4 regions of the Nocardia sp. NPDC056564 genome follow, and region 1 is predicted to be linked to each of the others. Evidence: riboswitches for the same ligand, from Rfam matches in the RefSeq annotation. Region 1 holds a riboswitch; each other region holds the start of a gene.
What was found. A riboswitch is a leader RNA that binds a small molecule or an ion and turns the genes downstream of it on or off. The one in region 1 is predicted to bind S-adenosylmethionine.
Positions count from the first base shown of each region.

Region 2: another riboswitch for S-adenosylmethionine. It lies ahead of ACFQ9K_RS33730 (aminotransferase class V-fold PLP-dependent enzyme); the one in region 1 lies ahead of ACFQ9K_RS18525 (2OG-Fe(II) oxygenase).
Region 3: another riboswitch for S-adenosylmethionine. It lies ahead of ACFQ9K_RS39715 (bifunctional o-acetylhomoserine/o-acetylserine sulfhydrylase); the one in region 1 lies ahead of ACFQ9K_RS18525 (2OG-Fe(II) oxygenase).
Region 4: another riboswitch for S-adenosylmethionine. It lies ahead of ACFQ9K_RS28665 (amino acid ABC transporter permease); the one in region 1 lies ahead of ACFQ9K_RS18525 (2OG-Fe(II) oxygenase).

Region 1 is NZ_JBHTUR010000006.1:351,272-357,139, reverse strand. It holds gene ACFQ9K_RS18535 (acyl-CoA dehydrogenase family protein) at 1-669, opposite strand, end outside; gene ACFQ9K_RS18530 (hypothetical protein) at 792-1,394, shown strand; SAM riboswitch class IV at 1,484-1,602, shown strand; gene ACFQ9K_RS18525 (2OG-Fe(II) oxygenase) at 1,755-2,528, shown strand; gene ACFQ9K_RS18520 (tRNA-dependent cyclodipeptide synthase) at 2,528-3,247, shown strand; gene ACFQ9K_RS18515 (MFS transporter) at 3,244-4,680, shown strand; gene ACFQ9K_RS18510 (sugar porter family MFS transporter) at 4,868-5,868, shown strand, end outside.
Region 2 is NZ_JBHTUR010000018.1:25,831-31,698, reverse strand. It holds gene ACFQ9K_RS33740 (Pls/PosA family non-ribosomal peptide synthetase) at 1-1,385, opposite strand, end outside; gene ACFQ9K_RS33735 (LysE family translocator) at 1,726-2,373, opposite strand; SAM riboswitch class IV at 2,484-2,597, shown strand; gene ACFQ9K_RS33730 (aminotransferase class V-fold PLP-dependent enzyme) at 2,644-3,963, shown strand; gene ACFQ9K_RS33725 (flavin reductase family protein) at 3,989-4,540, opposite strand; gene ACFQ9K_RS33720 (YbaK/EbsC family protein) at 4,654-5,130, opposite strand; gene ACFQ9K_RS33715 (2-oxo-4-hydroxy-4-carboxy-5-ureidoimidazoline decarboxylase) at 5,184-5,504, opposite strand; gene ACFQ9K_RS33710 (crotonase/enoyl-CoA hydratase family protein) at 5,741-5,868, shown strand, end outside.
Region 3 is NZ_JBHTUR010000025.1:79,031-84,898, forward strand. It holds gene ACFQ9K_RS39710 (TetR/AcrR family transcriptional regulator) at 1-613, shown strand, start outside; SAM riboswitch class IV at 665-775, shown strand; gene ACFQ9K_RS39715 (bifunctional o-acetylhomoserine/o-acetylserine sulfhydrylase) at 869-2,206, shown strand; gene ACFQ9K_RS39720 (homoserine O-acetyltransferase) at 2,245-3,363, shown strand; gene ACFQ9K_RS39725 (TetR/AcrR family transcriptional regulator) at 3,388-4,050, opposite strand; gene ACFQ9K_RS39730 (oxygenase MpaB family protein) at 4,215-5,165, shown strand; gene ACFQ9K_RS39735 (DUF3017 domain-containing protein) at 5,339-5,584, opposite strand; gene ACFQ9K_RS39740 (carboxymuconolactone decarboxylase family protein) at 5,758-5,868, shown strand, end outside.
Region 4 is NZ_JBHTUR010000013.1:95,029-100,896, forward strand. It holds gene ACFQ9K_RS28655 (ABC transporter substrate-binding protein) at 1-410, opposite strand, end outside; gene ACFQ9K_RS28660 (amino acid ABC transporter ATP-binding protein) at 425-1,192, opposite strand; gene ACFQ9K_RS28665 (amino acid ABC transporter permease) at 1,189-2,205, opposite strand; SAM riboswitch class I at 2,476-2,570, opposite strand; gene ACFQ9K_RS28670 (hypothetical protein) at 2,960-3,682, shown strand; gene ACFQ9K_RS28675 (glycosyltransferase) at 3,721-4,944, opposite strand; gene ACFQ9K_RS28680 (LppM family (lipo)protein) at 4,917-5,663, opposite strand; gene ACFQ9K_RS28685 (carotenoid biosynthesis protein) at 5,760-5,868, opposite strand, start outside.

The DNA of each region.
Region 1 (5,868 bases):
CGTGAGCCTGCCGGGCGCGAAGAACGGAAAGGTCCGCCGCGCGGGCACATACACGTCATCGAGCGCGAAACTCATCGAGCCCGTCCCGCGCAGGCCGGCCACGTGCCAGTCGTCGATGACGCTCACCTGCTCAGCGGGCACCACCACCGAGACGAGTTCGGGGAGCCCACCGGCGCCCGCCTTCGGCGCGCCGTCCGCGTCGAGCAGCACGGTGTTCGCCATAACCCAACCGGCATAACCGATTCCGCTGGCGAACGGCCACCGCCCGGTCACCCGCAACCCGCCCTCGGCGGGCGTGCTCCGGCCGTTCGGGCCGAAGACGAGCGACATCGGCCCGATCCCCTCGGCCAGGACCTCGTCGACGCCCTCGGCGGGCAGCTTCGACGCCACGATGGCGGGTGTCGTCGCACAGATGAACAGACTCCACGCGGTGCTCGTATCCGCGTAGGCGAGCGCCCGCACGATCTCGAACGCCTCGTCCAGCCCGATCAGTCCGCTGCCGCCGACCCCGGCCGGGGTGAACACGCCCCACAGCCCCGCGGCCGTGACCGCGTCGACCACCGCGGCCGGAAGACCACGCGCGTCCTCGGCTTTCTGGCTGTACTGCCGCGCGATCGGCGCGAGTTCGGTCACCGCACCGAGCGCGTCGTCCAGCGACCGAATGACCATCGGCGAACTCCTTCGACGTCGGGCGCGCGCCGCGCCGGGGCAGATTTCCGGTTCAGCGTCTCCCCCGCTCGATCGAACGCGAAAGCCCGGTTTTCACTGAGCGGACCGAGGATTCTGAATCGGTGAAGATTTACGCCGATCGGGCGCCCGTCGCCGCCCGGCAGTTGGTCACGGATCTCCTGGTGACGGCGTGGGTGTACGGCTCGATCAGGGCCGCGCTCTGGCTGCACGACCTGGTACGCACACTCGCGGTTCCCGGGCAGAAGTTGGCGGGCGCCGGCGGCGGCCTGGCCGACAGCCTCGGCGACGTCGGCCGCAAGGTGGGCCGGGTCCCGGTGGTCGGCGACGACCTGACCTCCCCGTTCGAACGGGCCGCGGGCGCAGCCCGCTCGATGGCCGAGGCCGGACAGGATCAGCAGGCGCTCGCCAACGATCTCGCCTTGGCCCTCGCCATCGGCCTGCTCATCGTCCCGCTCGGGCTCGTCCTGTTCGTCTGGCTCCCCCTGCGGGTGCGCTGGATCCGAAGAGCCGCGGCGGCGGTATCGCTGCGCACCCTGCCGGGCGGGCAAGACCTGCTCGCCTTGCGCGCGCTCACCAATCAACCACTGCGCACACTCAATCGGATCGATGCGGATGTCGTGGCCGCGTGGCGGCGCGGCGACGACGACACGGTCCGCGCACTGGCCGCGCTGGAGTTGCGCGGACTGGGTCTGCGCGGCAGCTGAATTCGGCAGCCACGCGGGCGGACCAGGTACATAACTCAGCACGATTCAAAAGCGTGACAACGCTTCTGGCGTGCGGCACGCTCGAGTCAGGTCAAGAGTGCCAGCGTCAAGTCCCCGGCTAGCTGGCCGGCAACCCTCCAACCGCGGCGGGGTGCCCCGGGTCAAGACCAGGCCGAGCCGCGTAATGCGGCCCGGGCAAGCGCGGGCTCCACGGACTTTTGGAGCCCTCCCGAGAGATGGGGGTGCGAGCCATGTCCGAAATGCGAACTCCCCTCTCACGCCTGGGCCTGTGCCCGGTCCATCGAGCGACAACCAGAGGGGATCGACATGACTACGGCCACGCCAGCTCTCGGAGACCGCGTGTTGGACACCACCAGGCAAGAATTCGACCACGCGTCGTTGACCGCGCTGTTGAACGGCGACGTGCACGCAGTACGACTGGCCGGATTCGTCCGGCCCGACGCGCTCGACCACTTACGCACGGCGTTCGTCGGCAGGCAGGATCACGGGCCGCTGGCCACCGACCCGCAGTTCCGGCGGATCGGGCACGCGTTCTCCGAGACCGGCACCGAGGCCGGACGTACGGCGTACTTCGACGAGGCGCGGCACAATATCGACCGGCTGCGCGACATCGCCTCGCCGTATTCCTATCCGGCGGATGACATCCGGCTGCTGCTGGACGAGATCTGGCCTGCCGGAGCGAGTTTGCTCCGGCGCGACGGGCGAGCCTTCTTCGCCGGCGTCGCGCGTTACCAGCTCGCCGGGGTGGATCTCGAGCCGCACACCGACAACGTGAGCCGAAACCTGCCGGAGGACTTCGCGATTCGGATCGTCCGCCAGCTCTCGGTCAACGTCTACCTCGATGTGCCGGACCGCGGCGGGGAATTGCAGATCTGGGACGACTATCCCGACGAGAGCGAGTATCGAGACCGCTCCGGCGACCGGGTGTACGGCATCGACCGCGCGGCCGTCGGCGAGCCGGCGCTGGTCATCACGCCGCGGGTCGGCGACGCGATCTTCATCGATCCGCGCCGGGTGCACGCGGTCGCGCCCGCGCAGGACCGCCCGCGCATCACCATCGGGCTGTTCATCGGGGTCAGCGATCCGGCCGAGTCGTTGAAGGTGTGGAGCTGATGACGACGACCACGCTGCTCTCCGCCTCGCACAAGGCAGCCTACGACCTCCGCTCGGACGGCATCACCACCGACGGACGCTCCACCGTGCTGCTGGTCAGCGTCGGCGCGGACTATCACGAGGGCGAGAAGCTCGCCGCCACTATCGATCTGATCAACCGGTCGAACTTCGGTCGCTGCGCGATCGCGGTCGCGGACACCCTGCAACGCCATAACCTCAGCGGCGGAACAGATATCGATCGGCACGCGCGGGCGCGCATCGCCGGCGACCAGTGGATCGCCCGCAATATCGGCTACCTCGACCAGATCGACTGCCCGACAAACATATTGCGCTGGGACTTCGCGCTGTCCCATCCGCGTTACGGCGATCTGTACGACGCGATCGAGCATGCCTACGAGACCGACGAACCGTATCGGCACGCGATCGACACCACCATCGACCGGTTCATCGAGCGGCGGCTCTCGCGCGAACCGGACGTCGATCAGGAAGCGGTCCGGAAGTCCTGCCGCGCATACCTTTTGGAGGAGTGCCCGATCATCATGCCGCTGTGGGCGCACGAGGGTTTCGACTACGTGATCTACCCGCAGAAGATCTCCGCCGCGATGGGACGCACGCGGGAACTCTTCGTCGTGCCGGAGCATCCGGACCGGGTCGCCTGGCTGCCGTTGCGGTTCAAGAAGCGCAAGTCGGCGTTGCCCACCGCGGACGGCGTCCAGTGACCGTCGAGCCGCCCCCGCGGCGGCGGGTGATCGGGTTCACCGGCTTGGCGGTGGCGTCGTTTCTCGGGTGCATCGACCTCACCATCGTGACCACCGCGCTGCCCGCGATCGGCGCGGATCTGCACGCGGGAGCGTCGAATACGGAGCTGACGCTCGGCGTCTTCCTGATGGCGCTGTCGATGTTCATGGTGACGGCCGGCCGGGTGGCCGATCGGCTCGGCCGGCGGGAGGTGCTGCTCGTCGGGCTCGGGCTGTTCGTGGTCGCGTCCGCGGGCGCCGCGGTGTCCTGGTCGATCGGGGTGCTGCTCGTCGCACGGTTCGTGCAGGGCGGCGCGTGCGCCGTGCTGTACACGAGCACCTCGACGTTGGTGGAATCGCTTTTCCCGCAAGGTGATCGGGGCAAGGCGATCGGCTGGCTGTACTCGGTGAACGGGCTCGGACTGGCCATCGGTCCGGTGCTCGGCGGCCTGCTGGTGCCGAGTCTCGGCTGGCAGTCGATCTTCTGGATCAACATTCCGCTCGGCGTGGCCGCCCTGATCGCGATCGCGTTCGCGGTCCCGCGGGTGCAGCCCGACACCAGCGGTGGGACCGATTGGGCCGGGCAGGTCGTGGTCGCGTTCGCCGTGGTGTCGGCGGTCGGCATCTTCGTGCTGGGCGACCTGCGCGGCTGGCTGTCGCCATGGGTGCTGATCGCCGCGGCCGTGCTGGTCGCGGCCGTGGCGGCCGGGATCGTCGCGGAGCGGCGGGCGGCGAATCCGTTGATCGATCCCGCGCTGTTCGGCAATCGCCGATTCGTCGCGGCGATCGTGTCGGATTTCTCGCTGGGTTTGTTCTATGCCGCTGCGCTGCTGGTGATTCCGACGTATCTCACGCAGGGCCGGGAATTCGACGTGCGGCAGGCGGGATTCGTGCTGCTGCTCGTCAGCGGGACGCTCGCGCTCGCCTCGCCGGTCGCGGGCCGGTTCGTCGACCGGCTGGGCGCGCATTCGTTGCTGCCGTGGGGGTTCGGGTCGCTGGCGCTGGCGGGCGCGGGCATCGCGTGGTCGGCGTTCGGTGACCTGCCTGCGGTGCTGTTCGTCGCGCTGGTCCTGTTCGGTGGCGGCTGGGCTCTGGTGCTCGGTCCGGCGACCGTGCTGGCGATTTCGACCGTGCCGCCTGCGCGGTCCGGATTCGCGGTCGGCGCCTCGTGGACGTTCCACAATCTGGGCGGCGCGATCGGGGCGGCCGTGGCGACCGTGGTGTTCGGGCATATCGACCTCGACCGCGCGCAGGAGGTCGGCGACGCGACCGGCCGGGTGGCCTCGATCATCGCGATCACCAGTCTGGTGGCCGGGATAGTCGTGGTCGCATTGACCGCGGGACGCGGGGAAAAGGCGGCTGACGGCCGCGCGGTGGTCGATCTGCCAATTCCCGCCGAGGCGGGGACAACGTAGCCCACCCGGATTCGGCGGTTCTCGTGGACGCGCGAGAACCGCTGCACCGCAACTGATTCCACACCCAGACCAGGTAAAACGCATAAATCCGATAAATCACACATTCGGCCAAACGTGAAAGTAATTCTATTCACAAACAAGACCGATAAGTTTGCGCGGCGAGTTCCGGCACTATCCACTGGAGCGCATGCCCACCGAGAATACGACGATAACCAGGCGCCGGAGCTTCCTTCCGCGGCTGCGCCGTCGCAACCTCGACGGCTACGAGATGGTCGTCTCCGCACCGGAGCAGCCGACGGCGGACGAAAACCAGAACGCCGACCGCAATATCGTCCTCGTGGCCCTGTTCGCCGCGCTCGGCGGCATGCTCTACGGCTACGACACCGGCATCATCTCCGGCGCGCTGCCCAAGATGTCCGCGCAGTGGGGCATCGACCACACCCGCCAGGAGATCCTGACCGCCGCGATCCTGGCCGGCGCGGTGATCGGTGCGCTGGCCGGCGGTTCGCTGTCGAAGGCGCTGGGCCGGCGCAAGACCATCTTCATCATCGCCTGCGTCTTCGCCGTGGGCGTCCTGGCCTGCGCGCTCGCCGTCGACGCCTGGATGATGACCGCCTGCCGCCTCTTCCTCGGCCTCGCCGTCGGCGCCTGCTCGCAGATCGTGCCGACCTACATCGCCGAACTCGCGCCACCGCACCGTCGCGGCGCGATGGTCACGTTCTTCAACATCGCCATCGGCCTCGGCATCTTCCTCGCCAATCTGGTCAGCGTCGTCGCGGCCGGGGACGGGACCTTCGAGCCGAGCGACGATTGGCGCTGGATGATCGGCATCGCGGTCATTCCCGCGCTGGTGCTCGCCGCCGCCATGCTGCGCCTGCCGGAGACGCCGCGCTGGCTCATCGACAACGGCACGGTCGGCAAGGCCAGGGTGGTGCTGCGCTGGATGCGCCCCAACCGTTCGGCCGCCGTCGACGAAACCCTCGAAATCTGGGCGATCTCGCAACAGGAGCACCGGGATTCCCGCGGGGGCTGGGCCAACCTGACCCAGCGCTGGGTTCGGCCCGCGCTGATCGCCGGCCTCGGCATCGCCGCCTTCACCCAGCTCTCCGGGCTGGAGATGATGATCTACTACTCGCACACAATCCTCGGCAGCGCAGCCGGTTTCGGTACCGGGCTGGTCGTCTGGTC
Region 2 (5,868 bases), on a different contig from region 1:
GTGTCGAAGTCGGGGCCGGGTCCGGTGAGGTAACCGACCAGGATCTTGTTGCCCGCCTTGGTCGTTCGGATCGCGGCCGCCGCGCCGGTGACGCCGGGCAGGTGTTGCAGCGCGTTGTCGATCTCGCCGAGCTCGATGCGGCGGCCGCCGAGCTTGATCTGGTCGTCGGCGCGGCCGAGGAAGACCAGGCCCGCGCTGTCGTTGCGGACCAGATCACCGCTGCGATAGGCGCGATCCCAGCCGACCGAGGGTAGCGGCGCGTACTTCTGCGCGTCCTTCGCCGGATCGAGGTAGCGGGCCAGGCCGACGCCGCCGATCACCAGTTCGCCGGATTCGCCCTCGCCCACCGGGTTTCCGGCCGCGTCGACCACCACGAGGTCCCAGCCGTCGAGCGGCAGGCCGATCCGGATCGGCCACTCGCCGTCGAGCAGGGCCGCGCAGGCGACAACCGTTGCCTCGGTGGGGCCGTAGGTATTCCAGACCTCGCGATCCGTATGCCCGTTCCCGGCAAGGCGTTCCGCGAGTTCCGGCGGCACCGCCTCGCCGCCGAAGATCAGCAGCCGGACCGCGTCCAGCGCCTCGGCGGGCCAGGTCGCGGCCAGCGTCGGCACGGTGGAGACGATGCTGATCTCCCGGCGCACCAGCCACGGGCCGAGGTCGGCGCCGGTGCGCACCAGGTCGCGCGGGGCGGGGACCAGGCAGGCGCCGTTGCGCCAGGCCAGCCACATCTCCTCGCAGGAGGCGTCGAAGGCGACCGAGAGCCCGGCCAGCACCCGATCGCCGGGGCCGATCGGGGCGTCGCGCAGGAAGAGGCGGGCCTCGGCGTCCACGAACGCGGCGGCGTTGCGATGAGTCACCGCAACGCCTTTCGGTGTTCCGGTGGAGCCGGAGGTGAAGATGATCCAGGCGTCGTCGGCGGGGGTCGGCAGCGTGCTGGTGCCCGCGTCGGCCGGGTTGTCGGTGGCCGCGCGGATGCCCGCCGGGGTGGTCTCGATGCCCGCGCCGGTGACGATCGCGGTGACCTGCGCCTCGCCGAAGACCAGCTGGGCTCGTTCGTCCGGGTCGTCGGCGTCGACCGGCACGTACGCCGCGCCCGCGTAGAGGACGGCGAGGATGGTCAGGTAGAGCTCGCGCGAGCCGGACGGCATGCGCACGCCGACCCGGTCGCCCGGCCGCACGCCCGCGTTGGCCAGCCGGGCCATGGTCTTCTCGATCTCGACGACGAGTTCGAGATAGCTGAGCACCACCTGGCCGTCGTCGATGGCGGGGGCATCGGGGTGGGTCAGTGCGGTCGCGGTCAGGATGTCGACGAGGGTCCGGGCCGGTGGCGTGTGCGCGGTCCGGAGCAGGGGATCGACCTTCGCATCAACCTGTGGTTGGAGCATGACGCCCTGCCCACCTCCCATTCGACCTGCCTCGCACTTCCCTGATGGTGTTTGTGTCATAGCTGGGTTACCAGTTGGCAAACACTGTGGTGACCAGTTGTCCACGGTACTCGGGGTTGTCGACGTTTGTTGTTCACCGCCGTGGTTGCCTACTGCTCGACGGCGGGCGGGGTTGTTGCAGGTCGTGGCGATTTCTGCCGGGAGCGCCGAAGCAATGCCTGGTGGACGGGTCGCGCGGTGGGTTCGCCGGATAGTCGCTGCGCCGGTCCGCTCAGTCCGGTGGTATTGCCCACATCGGCTTGGTGATCTTGCAGCTCAGCGGGTTTCGGGGCGGCTCGGGTCAGGCCGCGGAGGCGGCGGTGCCGAGGCCGAGGGTGGCCAGGATGGCCGCGCTGACCTGTTCGAGCCGATCCCGGAGCTTGGGGCGGCGCAGCAGCGCGACCGCGCGGGAGGCCGCCAGGGCCAGGAGCACCATCGCTACCGCGGCGATCGACGATTCGACGGCGCCGAGCGCGAGTGTGTTGGCGAAGGTGACCTCGGTCAGGAACTGGGGGAGCACGGCGAGGTAGAACAGGCCGACCTTCGGGTTGAACATGCACGAGACGACGCCCGCGGTGAACGCCGAGCGAACCGAGGCGCGGGTGCCGCGCGCGGTGGCCGGCAGGTCCTCGGCGGCACCGGATCCGCCGGCCGCCCGGCGCTGCCGCCGCTGGTCGAGCAGCGCGCGAATGCCCAAGTACACCAGGTAGATTCCGCCGATCAGCTTGAGCGTGCGGTACGCGGTGGCGGACTGCTCCAGCAGCGCGGCGACGCCCGCCGCGACCACCACCGCCCACAGGATCCCGCCCAGCGCCGACCCGATCGCGGCGGCGATCCCCGGTCGCGCGTCCACCAGCGAGAAGCGCAGCACCAGGAACGAATCCGGCCCCGGCGTGAGCGCCAGCAGCACGCACAGGCCGATGAAGCTGATCAGCAGCGAAAGTGACACCTCATGATGTGAACCCAGAACGGCGTGATTGGCAACGCTTTATCGCCTGCCGACACACGCGACGAGATCATGGTTGACAGCGCGGGGGGCCGTCTGCCAATCTCGGATCAGGTCATGAGTACCAGCGTTCAGCCCCGGCTTGCTGGTCGGCAACCCTCCTCCGCGGTGGGGTGCTCCGGGTGACGACCAGGCCGACGCCCGACCGGGTGCGGCAAGCGCGGACTCGACGAATCTCCTGATCACGAGTCCCAGAGCCGACGGGAATTCGTGATGACCGCTGTTGTGACCAAGGACTGTGCCCCCCTCGCCCGGGTTTCCGGTGACGACCTCCAGGTGCCGCTGGTCCAGGGTGGGACGACCACCTACGCCAACTTCGACTACGCCGCGAGCGCGCCGGCCTTGGCGCAGGTCACCGATCGGATCCAGCAGCTGCTGCCGTTCTACGCGAGCGTGCACCGCGGCGCGGGCTACGCCTCGCGGATCTCCACCGAGTGCTACGAGGCCGCCCGCGGTTCGGTCTCGCGCTTCCTGGACGCGGCCGACGACCAAGTCGTCGTGTTCACCCGCAACACCACCGACTCGCTGAACCTGCTCGCCTCCTGCGTGCCCGGCGACACCGTGGTGCTCGACATCGAGCATCACGCCAACTTCCTGCCCTGGACCAGGCATGGCCGCCGCGTCGTGCAGGCCGCGGCGACCGTCGAGGAGACCATCGGGCGGCTGGTCGCCGAGCTGTGCAGCAAGCCCGCCGCGCTGCTCGCGGTGACCGGCGCGTCCAATGTCACCGGCGAGGTGCTGCCGCTCGAGCGGCTGGCCACGATCGCGCACCAGTGCGGCGCCCGCATCCTGGTGGACGCGGCCCAGCTCGCACCGCACCGGCGAATCAGCCTGCGCGACACCGGCATCGACTACCTCGCGTTCTCCGGGCACAAGCTGTACGCGCCGTTCGGCGCCGGCGTGCTGGTCGGCCGACGCGACTGGCTCGACCGCGCGGAGCCCTACCTGGCCGGCGGCGGCGCGGTCCGCGAGGTCAGCACCACCGGCGCCGAGTGGGCGCCCGCGCCGCAGCGGCACGAGGGTGGTTCGCCCAACGTGCTCGGCGCCGCCGCGCTGGCCGCCGCCTGTGACGCGCTCTGTGCGATCGATGCGGAAACCCTCGCCGCCACCGAACATCAGCTCGCCGATCGACTCCGCGCCGGCCTCGCCGCCATCCCCGGCGTCAACCTGCTGCGCATCTGGACCGACGCCCCCGACACCGTCGGCATCGTCGCCTTCACCCTGGACGGTTTCGTCCCCGGCCACGTCGCCGCCTACCTCTCCGCCGAACACGGCATCGGCGTCCGCGACGGCCGCTTCTGCGCCCACCCCCTGCTCGCCCGCCTGGATCTCGACGGCGCCCTGCGCGCCAGCATCGGCCTCGGCACCACCCCCGCCGACGTGGACCGCCTCGTCCAAGCCATCGCCACCCTCGTCCACACCGGCCCCGCCTGGAACTACGCCACCACCCACGGCCTCTGGAACCCCACCCCCGAAACCCGCCCCTTCACCTCCGAAGCCCCCACCGGCGCCGCCCCCTGCCTGATCGGCTAGTCCCGCCGGCAGTCGGCGCCGCGGCTCAGTCGCCGAGTTTGGTGGGGCGGTGGTAGCGGCCGTTGTAGTAGAGGAGGGGGGCGGCGGCGGGGGTTTCGTTGGTGTTGTCGTGGACTCGGGTTACCAGGCCTACGACGAGGGTGTGGTCGCCGAGGGGGATCAGTTGGTGGATGGTGGCGCGGAGCCAGATGGGGGTGCCGTGCAGGACCGGCTCGCCGGTGTCGAGAGTGGTCCAGAGGGAGCGGTCGGCGAACCGGTCGGCGGCGGTGCGGGCGAAGCGCTGGGCCAGGTGGTGCTGGTGTTCGCCGAGGAAGTGGATGACCACGGAGTCGGCGTCCAGGAGTGCGGTGAGGCTGGACGAGGTGTGCGCGATATTGAACGAGACCAGCGGCGGGGCCAGCGACAGGGACGCGAACGAGGTCGCGGTGAAACCGATCGGGCCGTTCGGTGAGTTCAGCGTGACGACGGTGACGCCGGCCGGGTAGTGGCGCATGGACGCGCGGAATTGCTCGGCGGTGATCCCGCTCAGATCATCGGGGATCTGGAAATCCGTGGCGGGCCGTTCTGCTTCGGTCACCAGCCCAAACCTACGCTTGGTTTCGGGTCGGCGGGCCATCGCGTCCGGCGGCGATCTCGGCTCGGCGGAAAGTTTTCGCTGCTCAACGAATCTTCGTGCGGGCAGGCAGTGATTCAGTCGACGTCGATCGGCAGGCCGGCCGTGATCCGGACCAACTCGGTGAACGAGGTGCGGAAGACCGTGTTCGGATGCCCGCCCGCGGCCCAGACCTCGCGATGGTTCGACAGCGCGGTGTCCACCCAGGTGGGCAGGTTGGTGGGGTGGCCGACCGGGGCCACGCCGCCGAGCGGTTGGCCGGTGACCTCGCGGATCATGTCCGCGGGGGCGTGGGAGAGGATGCCTTCGAGGCGTTTGCCGGTGGACTCCAGGTCTACCTCGTGGACGCCGGAGACCAGCAGCAGCACCGGATCCTCGTCCAGCAGGAACACCACGGAGCTGGTGATGGCGCCCACGTCGACACCGAGGGTTCGGGCGGCATCCGCGACGGTGGGGGTTGGTGCCGGCTGGGTCACGATGACACCGTGATGGCCTCGGGCGATGAGGGTGTCCGCGACTCGGCAGGCGATCGGTGGCAATGTCGACCTGCGCATGCCACCAGAGTAGAGCGATTGCGGATGGTGCGCCGGGCTACTCGGCGAATGCGTCAGTATTCCGGATAACCCTCGCTCGGCCCGAGCAGTAGCGCGATGCGCGCGCGCGTGATCTGCGCCAGCTCGGTCACGCTGCCGCCCGAGACCTGTTCGTGCGCAACCGCTTCGAGCGCCCGATCCAGATCACCCTGGGACAGCGCGAGCAACTCGACATCGGCCGTGGCCAGCAGCGCGTCCCGATCCGGATAAGGCCGGGCGTCGGCGAGCACGGCCGCCCAGGTGACATTGGCGCAGCAGGCGAAGAGCGCGTGAATCGCACGGGCCCGGGAGATTTGGTTGAACCGGGCGAGGCCGATTCCTTGATGCATCAGCATGATCGCCTCCGAATCGATGAATGAGGTTTGCTGACGGTCTTTATGATCCGCTCGGGGACGAGCCGGGACCTAGTGCGCCGCACCGATTTTGCGCAGCGTTTACATGGGGCGCGGTTGCGCGCCGCGAACCGGACCCGAACGAACCGGCCGGGTCTGCCCGGAGCGGACGCGCCTGGTCCACGCCTGTTTCCGGGATGCGCGGCAGCGGCGTCCGGCATGCTCGATACGCTGTAAGAATGACTGATTGGCAGGCGTTCACCGTAGAAACGAAGGACCACGTCGCGCAGGTGACGTTGACCGGTCCCGGCAAGGGCAATGCGATGGGCCCGGATTTCTGGCGGGAGTTGCCGGAGATCTTCCAGGT
Region 3 (5,868 bases), on a different contig from region 1:
CCGGTTGCGGATCATCGAGGTCGGGCTGAACCTGTGCGACACACAGGGTTTCGACGCGACGACGGTCGAGCAGATCGCCAACGCCGCGGACGTCTCGCCGCGCACGATCAACCGGTACTTCGACAGCAAAGAGGACATCGTGCTCGGGCCGGTGCAGGACTTCGGCCAGGCCGTGGCGCAGACGCTGCGCGAACTACCGGCCGGCGGCAACGAGCTGGAATCGCTACGTACGGCGTTCCTGCGGGTGATCGACCGAGCCGTCAGCGAACCCGGCGGCGGGCCGGTCTCGTTCCGGCAGTTCCAGCAGATGCAGCGGATCGTGCGCAGCAGCCCCGCGGTCAGCGCGCGCAGCATCGAGCACGCGGACAACAAGAACATCGCCATCGCCGCGGTGGTCGCCGAACGACTCGGCACCACGCCCTGCGCGCTGCCGGTGCGGCTGATCCTCGGCACCTGGCAGCTCATCGGTCACCTCGCGATGGAGTGCGGCGAGAGCATGTTCGACCACGACGATCTGCACGATGCCGCGACCGCGGGGCGCAACTCGTTCTGCGCGGCGTACGACGAGTTCATCCGGGTCTGCGGCGGCGCGCGGACCAGCACTTCCGGCTGAGTTCGCGGATAGGTTTCGGCCGCTGCGGGGCGGCCGGTTATGATTCCCTGAGGTCATGAGTGCCAGCGCGAAGCCCCGGCTTGCTGGACGGCAACCCTCCAGCAGCGGTGGGGTGCTCCGGGTGATGACCGGGCTCTCGAAGGTCGAGAGCAAGCGCGCTTTCAGGAGGTTCCCGAAATGTGTTGTTGTACTTCGCCCAAATCCCGATAACCCCCGTAGTTCTGGCGAACAACCCTTTTCTTTGGAGCAAAGCTCATGAGTGATTCCACCGTGCCCGCGGCCGACGTCGATCCCACCGCGCAGTGGTCCTTCGAGACCAAGCAGGTGCACGCGGGGCAGGCCCCCGACGGCGCCACCGGCGCCCGGGCCCTGCCCATCTACCAGACCACCTCGTACGCCTTCCGCGACACCGACCACGCCGCAGCGCTGTTCGGGCTCGCCGAGCCGGGCAACATCTACACCCGGATCATGAACCCCACCCAGGACGTGGTCGAGCAGCGCGTCGCCGCGCTCGAGGGCGGTGTCGCGGCCCTGCTGCTGGCCTCCGGTCAGGCCGCGGAGACCTTCGCGATCCTGAACCTGGCGTCCGCGGGCGACCACATCGTGTCCAGCCCGCACCTCTACGGCGGCACCTACAACCTCTTCCACTACTCGTTGCCCAAGCTCGGCATCGAGGTGTCCTTCGTCGACGATCCCGACGACCTGGATCAGTGGCGGGCCGCGATCCGCCCGAACACCAAGGCGTTCTACGGCGAGACCATCGCCAACCCGAGCAGCGCGATCTTCGACATCCCCGGCATCTCCGCGATCGCGCACGACGCCGGGCTGCCGCTCATCGTGGACAACACGGTGGCCACCCCGTACCTGATCCAGCCGCTGGCGCACGGCGCCGACATCGTCGTGCACTCGGCGACCAAGTACCTCGGCGGGCACGGCTCGGCGGTGGCCGGGGTGATCGTCGACGGCGGCAACTTCGACTGGACGGTGACCGACGCGCAGGGCCTGCCCCGCTTCCCCGGCTTCACCACACCGGACCCGAGCTACCACGGCGCGGTGTTCGCCGATCTCGGCGCGCCCGCCTTCGCACTCAAGGCGCGCGTGCAGTTGCTGCGCGACCTCGGTTCGGCCATCTCGCCGTTCAACGCGTTCCTGATCAGCCAGGGCATCGAGACGCTGAGCCTGCGGGTCGAGCGGCACGTGGCCAACGCCAAGGCGGTGGCCGAATTCCTGACCGAGCAGCCGGACGTCACCAAGGTGATCTACGCCGGCCTGCCGGATTCGCCGTGGTACGAGCGCGCGCAGCAGCTGGCGCCGAAGGGGCCGGGCGCGATCGTCGCCTTCGAGCTGCGCGGCGGTGTCGATGCGGGCAAGAAGTTCGTGGACGGATTAGCCCTGCACAGCCATGTGGCTAACATCGGAGATGTGCGCTCCCTCGTGATTCACCCCGCGTCGACCACACACTCACAGCTGACACCCGAAGAGCAACTGCTCGCCGGCGTCACTCCGGGTCTGGTCCGCTTGGCGGTGGGCATCGAGGGAATCGAGGACATCCTGAGCGATCTGCGTGCCGGTTTCGCGGCGGCGGCGACGTGACCTCCAGTACCGAACCGAGTTTCGCCCGTTCGTCCGGGGTGGCCCTGCCACCCCCGGACGGGCGGCTCGGCATCATCGCCATCGGCGACGTCAAGCTGGAGAGCGGCGCGGTCATCCCGCAGGTGCACCTCGCCGTGCAGCGCTGGGGCGAGCTGTCCCCCACGCTGGACAACGTGGTGCTGGTCGAGCACGCGCTGACCGGCGACTCGCATGTGGTCGGCCACCCCGACGACATCCACCCGCTGCCCGGCTGGTGGGACGGGATGGTCGGGCCAGGCTGTCCGCTCGACACCGACGAGTGGTGTGTGATCGCGACGAACGTGCTCGGCGGCTGCCAGGGCAGCACCGGACCGTCGACCCTGGCGCCGGACGGAAAGCCTTGGGGCTCGCGGTTTCCGGAGATCTCCATCCGCGACCAGGTGGCGGCCGAGGCGGCCCTGCTGGACCGGCTCGGCATCGAGCGGCTGGCCGCCGTGGTCGGCGGGTCGATGGGCGGCATGCGGGTGCTGGAGTGGATGGTCGGCGCGCCGGACCGGGTCGGCTCCGCGCTGGTGCTGGCCGTCGGCGCGCGTGCCACCGCCGACCAGATCGGCACCCAGACCACCCAGATCGCGGCGATCAAGGCCGACCCGGACTGGCAGGGCGGCGACTATCACGACACCGACCGCGCGCCGATGACCGGCATGGGCATCGCCCGGCGGATCGCGCACCTGACCTACCGCACCGAGGACGAGCTGGATCACCGGTTCGAGAACGGCGCGCAGGGCGCCGAGGATCCGTGGCGCGGCGGCCGGTACGCGGTGCAGAGCTACCTGGACCATCAGGCCGACAAGCTGTGCGGGCGCTTCGATCCCGGCACCTACGTGCTGCTGACCGAGGCGATGAACCGGCATGACATCGGCCGTGGGCGCGGCGGGGTGCGGGCGGCGCTGGCCGCCACGCCGGTGCCGTGCGTGGTCGGCGGGGTCGACTCCGATCGGCTGTATCCGCTGCGCACGCAGCAGGAACTCGCCGAAGGACTGCCGGGGTGCGACGGGCTGGAGGTCGTGCACTCGCGGGACGGGCACGACGGGTTTCTCACCGAGGCCGCCGCGGTGTCGAAGCTGCTGACCGAAACGATGCGGCTGGCCCAGCAGCACCGTCGGCCCAACGGCTGAATTCGGCTCGGGCGCTCGGAAACGTTATGCGCCTGCGTCTTTCGGTGGCGCGCCGACCAGTAGGCCGACGATCGCGTGGACGAAGCCCTCGAGCCGTTCGCGCGGGTATTCGTCGGGCTCGCTGACCGCCAGCCGGCCGAGCATCTCGGCGACCTGGAGCAGCGAGTTGGTGAGCAGCGCGGAATCCACTCCGGCCCATCGGGGTTCGAGCGCGGTGCCGATGCGGACCAGCGCTTCGGCCTGATCGAAGATGCCCGCGCGCGAATTGCGCAGCGCCTCCCGGTATTCGTCGGGTGCGTTGCCCGGTCCGGCCAGGATCAGCCGCCAGCGGGTCGGATTCTCCAGTGCCACACCGACGAACGCCTCCACCGTGGCCGAGGCCGCGACCACCGGGTCGGCGCCCATCAGGTCGGTCGGCAGGGTCTCGGCGACCTGCTCGAGGCCGCGCTCGCGCTCGCGTTCCAGCAGTGCCGCAACGAGTTCCGCGCGGGTCTTGAACACGGTGTAGAGCACCGGCTTGCCGACGCCCGCGGCCTGCGCGACCGCCTCCATGCTCAGCTCGTGCAGTTCCACCCGGCTCAGCACCGCGAAGGCGGCGTCGAGCAGCTGGGCCCGGCGCTGCTCCGGCGGCAGGCGTGGCGCATAGCGCCGGCGCGGCCGGTCCGCCGCGGCGCGCGATGTGGTCACTGCCCCTCCACCTCCATGCGGTCCATCCTGACAGCATTGCGGCTCGATCCCGAATCCGTCCGGACACAAATGCTACGCAACCGTTGTATTCAATGCGAGCAATTGCTACGGTTGCGTTGTATTCACCCCCGGGTGCCGGGGCGATCACCGCAAAGGAGCACGTGATGCACTTCGATCCGACCACCCTGCGCCGGGACGACTACGGGTTCTTCGGTCCTGATTCGCCCAGCTGGAAGGTCTGGACCGCGCCGACCGCGGTCATCGGCTTCCAGCGCGCCGTCGTGCTCGAGCACTTCGACCCGTTCCTCACCGCGGCCGTCGCCGACTCGCGCGGCATCTACAGCGATCCACGCAAACGCCTCGATCACACGTTCTCCTACTTCCTGATCGCCGCGATCGCCGACGGGCGCACCGCCATTCAGGCGGCCGAGCACCTGATGCAGATCCACGCGCCGATGACCGGCATCGAACCGATCAGCGGAAACCGCTACAGCGCGAACAGCCCGGACACCCAGCTGTGGATCCACATCACCGGTTGGCATTCGGTGCTCAAGGCCTACGAGGTGTTCGGCCCCGGCTTGACGCCGGCGGAGGAGACGCGATTCTGGCAGGAGTGCGCGATCGCCGCCGAGTTGCAGACCTGCAAGCCCGAGGATGTGCCACGCTCGCGCGAAGAGGTGCGCGCGTACTTCGAGCGGGTGCGGCCCCGCCTGTGCACCTCCGAGCGAGCCGAGGAGGGCATGCACCATCTGCTGTGGACCTCGCCGCGCAACGGTGCGGGTCTGTCGTATTACGTTGGCAGCAGGCTGCTTTCGCTCGCCTCGGTGGCGACCCTGCCGAAGTGGATGCGCAAGCTCGGGCGGTTCGATCGCTGGGGCATCATCGATCTCGCGGTCCGGCTGCCCGCCAAGGTGCTGGTCTGGGGCTTCAGCCGGTTCAACTCGTTCGGGCTGCTGGTCGCCGCGCCGTTCATCGCGCCGATGGCGGGGCAGATCCTGAAGGAGCACATCAACGCCGCGCCGCCGGCCCGGCCGACGACGGTCACCCCGGCCGAGGCCCGCGCCCTGCACGGCAGTCGATCCGGACGCGCGGCACTGGTCGCCGAGCCGGCCTGAGTTTCGGGCTTCGCCCGCCGCATCGAGGGGTGCGCCGGACGATTCACCGAATTGACCTCCCCACCGCGAAATCCCCGCCACCACGGACACTTTCGCCACCGCCGCACACCTCTTGATTTCCCGCACACGCAATCGCCGGCGATTCGGTGTGCGGGAAGTCGGAAGGTGTGCGGCTAGCCGATGCCGAGGGTGTTGATGGTGGCGGCGATGAAGACGATGGCGGAGCCGAGCAGGGTGAGGGCGCCGACGTCGAAGGGCTTGCTGCGGACGGCGAGGAGGCCGACCCGGGCGGTGGGCAGGCACAGGCGGAATGCCGCGGCCAGCAAGGTGGCTCCGCCGAAGAACAGCGCGCCGCGACGCCATCGATCCTGCGCCACGAACACGATCGCCACCGCGATGACCAGCGTCACGAGCACCATCGGCAGGTGGCTGCGCAGGAACTGGGAGCCCAGGTTGCCGCCTGCCCGCTGGCCCGCGGTGGACGTGTCGGCTTCGGTCACCCCCCGATTCTTACAGACGCCACCTACCGCCGCCCCTACTACAACTCGTAGTTTGTAGGTAGAGTCGATTTGTCCGATCTAGGAGGTGGGTAATGAGAGCCTTGACCCGAATCCGGCACTACCTGACGGCGATGCGAAAAGCCAAGCGGCACAGATCAGATCTGGTCGGCTGGTTGGTGCGCCGGCCGCAGATCTTGGTCGGC
Region 4 (5,868 bases), on a different contig from region 1:
ACGTTGGAGATGAACGCGTCCACCTCACCGGAATCGATGCGCACGAAGTTCTGCGACCAATCCGCCACCTGCGCATCGAGTTTCAGGCCGAGAATGTCGGCGACCAGCGAGGCGAAATCGACCTCCGAGCCGACCACGGTCTTGTCGTCGTTGGCGTAGAAACGCAGCGGCGGCGCGGTGCCGGACGCGCCGGTCACCACGAGGGTGCCGCGGTCGCGGATGGCCTGCGGCACTTCGGCGGCGATGCTGTCCACCTTGGCGGCGCGCACCCGGCCGGTCTGGGCGGCGGAGAGATCGAAGGTGATCGCACCGGCGGGCTGGGCCGCGGTCTCCGCTTCGGGATCGGTGCAGCCGGTGGCCAGCAGTACGACCGCGGTCGCGGCGGCGGTGGCCAGGGCGGAGAGCTTCATCGGATACCTGTTCATCAACGGACTCGGGAAAGGAAGGCGCGGGTGCGCGGGTGTTCGGGATGGTCGAGGACGGCCTCGGGCGGTCCCTGCTCGACGATCGCGCCGGCATCGAGAAACACCACGGTGTCGGCGATTTCGCGGGCGAAGCCGATCTCGTGGGTGACGATCACCAGCGCGGTGCCGCCGTGCGCGAGGTCGCGGATCACATCCAGGACCTCGCCGACCAGTTCGGGGTCCAGCGCGGAGGTGGGTTCGTCGAACAGGATCACCCTGGGGCGCAGGGCGAGTGCCCGGGCGATCGCCACGCGTTGCTGCTGCCCGCCGGAGAGCCTGCGCGGGTAGGCGTCGGCCAGTTCGCCGATGCCGACCCGGTCCAGCAGCACCCGCGCCTCGGCCTCGACCTCCTTGCGATCCCGGCCTTGCGCGGAAAGCGGTGCGATGGTGACGTTGTCGAGCACGGTCAGATGCGGGAACAGGTTGAACTGCTGGAAGACGAACCCGATGCGGGAGCGTTGCCTGCGCACCTCGCGGTCGGGCAGCGCGTGCAAGGTGTTGCGGCGCAGCCGATATCCGATCAGCTCACCGTCGATGTGCACGGTGCCCGCGTCCAGCGACTCCAGATGGTTGACCACCCGCAGCAACGTGGACTTGCCCGACCCGGACGGGCCGATCACCGTGACCACCTCGCCGGAGCGCACGGTCAGGTCGACGCCGCGCAAGACCTCGTGCGCGCCATAGGATTTGCGGACGCCGCGGACCTCGACGGCGCGTGCGGTGCTCATCGGGTCGCTCCTCGCGGTGCGGTGGAACCGGAATCGGCGATCTCGCGCAGCTTCTGCCAGGCCCGCTGGGCGGGCGACGGCGGGGGTGTGCGCTGCGTGCCCTTGGCGTAGTGGCGCTCGATGTAGTACTGCGCCACCGACAGAATGGTGGTGAGCACGATGTACCAGGCGGTGGCGACCAGCAGCAGCGGCACCACCCGGCCGTTGCGGCCGTAGATCACCTGGACCTGGTAGAACAGCTCGGCGATCGCCATCACCGAGACGATCGAGGTGCCCTTGAACAGGCTGATCACCTCGTTGGTCGCGTTCGGCAGGATCGAGCGCATGGCCTGCGGGACCACGATCGAGCGGAACTGGCGCACCTTCGGAATGCCGAGCGCGGCAGCCGCTTCCAGCTGACCGGCATCCACGGAGATGATGCCCGCGCGGATGATCTCGGCCGAGTACGCGGCCTGATGCAGCGCGAGCCCGATCACCGCCGCGGTGAACCCGCTGATCACGCCGTTCACCTCGAAGGTGAAAAACGCCGGGCCGAACGGGATTCCGACCGAGAGCGTGTGGTACAGGTAGGCGATGTTGAACCAGAACAGCAACTGCACGATGAGCGGAATCGACCGGAACGCCCAGATGTAGCACCACGAGATCACCCGCAGCACCGGATTGTTCGACAGCCGCGCGATAGCCAGCGCGGTGCCGAGCAGGAAGCCGAGCGCGGTGCCCCAGGCGGTGAGCTCCAAAGTCACCTTCAGCGAGGCCAGCACCGACTTCGCGGTGATGTACTTGGCGAATGTCGGCCAGTCCCACCCGGGATTGGTGACCAACCCGTGGACGAACTGGGCCAGCAGGATGAGCGCGACGGCGCTGATCACCCAGCGCCATGGATGCCATTGCTTGGCCACCTTCGGCGCGGAGCCCGCCGTTGTCGCCGCGGATTCGCCCGGCACCGGGTCGAGTATCGGTTCGGATCGGCCAGCGGCTTTATCGACGGCATCGGGTGCAACGGATGCACTCATGACTCCGCCTCGCTGGCGCTCGGCTCCGTCATGACTGCATTGGCAGCTGTGCCTATCGGCCGCTCGCTGCGCTCACTCATGTCGTGGTCCTTCGGAAGAACGAACGAGACCGCGCCACATCGGGCCGCGGTCACACCACCCGGCCAGCGACGGGTGCAACGAACTGGCTGCGGGTCAGCCCCGACAGCTCGCGGAGGTCACCTTGCATTGGTCGATGTGTCGGCGGCCCCAACGGGTGCCTCGGGCAGCGGCGATTCGCACTTCGGTTCTCCTCCATCGGTCCCGGCGGAAGCACCCGCACCCGGTGAACCGGGGGGTTGCTGCGACGTCGACGAGCCAGGTCTCTCGGTCGCTCTGGATGGTTGTCGTCGATCCGGACATCGGACGATGTCAGGGTCGAGCCGAATTATCATGCCCAGCAGGGGAACCCTTAGGCAAGGGAAGTAATCAGGGTGAGCGTAGATCTTGCCGCGGGCCGGTTCGCCGGGTAGATCGGATAGCCGGATATACGCTGGCGCAGTCGGTTCGGGATCGGTCGACTGGTGCGGGGCGGGCGCTCACGGACTCGGGCGGCGCCGCCGCGAAGCAGCATACGGCCTACCGCGAGTCTCGGGGGGCGGACCCCGCGAACGGAGCACCGCCGCCGCTGTCCCGAAGACACGCCGATGGCTTGCCGTGGGTAATACGGCCAGTTCAGCGCGTTTGCCGGAGTACCGTCAGCCTTCGATCGCGTCGACGATGAGAAGAGGTCTCCGTGGCCGTAACGCGCCGTCTGACCGTATTGTCCGCTGTCGCGACCTGCTCGGTCGCGCTGGCGCTCGCGGCCACGTCCGCGGGCGCGGCCCCCAATCCGCCCGTCGCGCCGGTTCCGCCGGTGGTCACCGACCGTTCCGGGCAGACCGGCGCCGTCGCGCCCGGCGACCTGTTCGGCGTCTACAACGCCGCGATCGACGGCCTGCGCGCGTTCGGCATGCAGCCGTTCCTCTATCCGACCGCGGCCGCGTACTGCCTCAACGGCAACTCCCTCGGCCTGGCCCCGGCCGTGGCCGGTGCGGTGCCGGGGCCGTGGCCCAAGACCTCGGTCACCATCCCAGGACTCGACCTGTCCGCCGTCAAGGCCGGGCAGACCATGTTCACCTTCGTTCCCTACGGCCTGAACCAGGACGGACCGGACACCACCGGCATGCAGGTCGCCTGGCTGAACGTGACCAGCGGCCGCGGCGGGGTCGCGTCGATGGGCCCGCTGTCCACCATCCTGCGCGCGATGATCCCGGCCGAGGTGCCGATCGCCCTGCGCCCCATCGCCGAACGGGCCATCCAGGACTTCTTCTTCGCGGCCCTGCCGATGGGCGGCGTGCGCGCCGTGCCGGTCGACACGGGGCAGGGGACCGTGCTCGCGGCGGTCTTCGGCACGGTCGAGAACGGCGGCAAATCCTGTTTCTTCCTGCCGACGGTGGGGATCACCGAGGTTCCGTGAGGCGGCGCGAGACCGACTCCGTTGTGCGCGTGCGCTGCTCAGCGCTGCGCGCTGGTCGGAGGGTACGCGGCAGCGCGCCCGCAGGGGTGCCCGACGTCGGAGTCGAGTGCGCGGTCCTTCCAGCGCAATGCGCCGCGTCGCCGAGCGCGTCGGGATCGTGCCCACAGCAGCAGATACGCAGCCACCGAGAACGGGTGAGCCACGGCCGCAAGGACATCGGCGGCGCGAAGCCTGCGAGTTTCGAGCGACCGCGCCAGCAGCCGGCCGGTGACGGCGGCCGCATAGCCGAGCGCACCCGCGCGGCGCACCGCGCCACGGCCCCCTAGAGCCGCCAGCGGCGGCACCCAATAAGCCAGGGCGGCAAGCGTTCCCACGGTCGCACCGCCCGTGCTGGTGCCGCCGTACGCGGACCACAGCCAGCGGGTGTACCCGGCATAGAGCTCGGCTGCGCTCTCGTACATTCGAGTGCTCGCCAGGAGTCCTGCGGCGACCAGCGCGGTGGGCTGCCCTGCGCGGCGCAGGGTCCGGGCGATATCGAGGTCTTCGGTGACGCTGGCGGCCACCGCCGCGTGTCCGCCGACGGCGCGATAGGCGGCGGTGTCGAACACCAGAAATTGGCCGCACGCAACGGAAGTCGAGGGGCGCAGGCTCCGGTTGGCCGGCCGGATCGGGAGCGTCGCCGCCCACGACCAAGCCAGCAACGGCTGCACCAGGGCCTCGGCGAGCGACTCCGCCCGCTGCATCGGCCACGGGGATATCAACGCGACCCGGCGCTTCCGCAATTCGGTGACTGCCGCCGCTATCGCACCGGGCGCCAGGCGCACATCCGCGTCGACGAAGATCAGGACCGGCGCGGCCGCCGCGTCGGCCAATCGCGCACAGGCGGCGGCTTTGCCGGTCCACCCCGGTGGCGGTTCGGTGTCGTTGCGCAACACCGTGATTCGTGGATCGCCGGCGGCCGCGTCCACGGCGGCCGCGAAGGTTTCGTCGCCCGACGCGTCGTCGAGAATCACGACGCTCATCCGCGCGACCCCGCGCTGCGCCCGCAGATCCGCGATCAGCGCGGGCAGCCGGGTGGCTTCGTTCCGGGCCGGTACACAGACCGCGACCGGCTCGATCACGCTGGTCGCGTGATTCGTCAACGGGCGCACCGTGATCCGGTTGTAGAGCGCGATCCCCGCGCCGGCCAGCGAGAGCGCGGCGCCGGCCCGAACCGCGCCCCGCCGAACGGAACTCAGCGGTTCTGCTTGACCGATTTCCACCACCGACTCCAGGAGAGACCGGTGGGCGCGCCCGGCGCGGGCGGGTTGCGGTCCATATAGGCCATGGCCGCGATGATGGCGGCGACGGCGAGGGTGATGCCGCCGACGATGCCGGCCCAGCCCGCGAACGAGCGGGTGTTCGGGTCGGCGTAGCTGACCTCGGCGCGCAGCGTGGAGACGTCGCCGGCGGGCAGCTTCCAGGACACGATGTTGTCGCCCTCGCGGTTGCCGTTGGTCTTGGCCACGCGGGCCGGGAACGCGATGGTGAACTGCACGTCGGAGCCGTGCGGCGGCACGGATTTCAGGTCGACCCGGCCGGTCAGGCTGACCAGGTCGCCGGCCCGCTGGAACTGGAGCTGGAACATGCCCTGGGTCTGCTCGGACAGCTGCCCGAGCTGGCCGACCTCGCCGAACGACATGTCCTCGAAGAACACCTGACTACCGACGTAACCATCCTGCGAGTAGGACTCCACCCGCACCTTCGCGGCGAGCGAGTCCGGCGCCTTCAGCTGCGGGCCCTTGTCATTGGGCTCGGCGGGCACCACCGCGGCGACGATCCGCCCGGAGACGCGGTCGTTGGACGAAACACCCATCGACACCTGCACCCGCAGGCAGCCCGCGAGGACGGGCACCAGCAATGCCGCGAGCAGAACGGCCGCGGCGACACGCACGCCAAGGCGGCGCGTCCGCGGCGACGGTAGTACCGGGGCATCGGGCATCGTGGTGACGGGACTCGGCTGCACGGAGACATCGTGCCAGGCCGTCCGTCCAGATGCCCACGCGACGGGCGGAACGAGGCGCGCGATGTGTCGCGGCTAGTCCGTGGGTTCCGGTCGCGGGCGGGAAAGGCGCAGGTGGCGCAGCAGCGGAAGGCCCAGTACGGCCAGTGCCGCACCGCCGTAGCCCGCCGAGATCGGCAGGCCG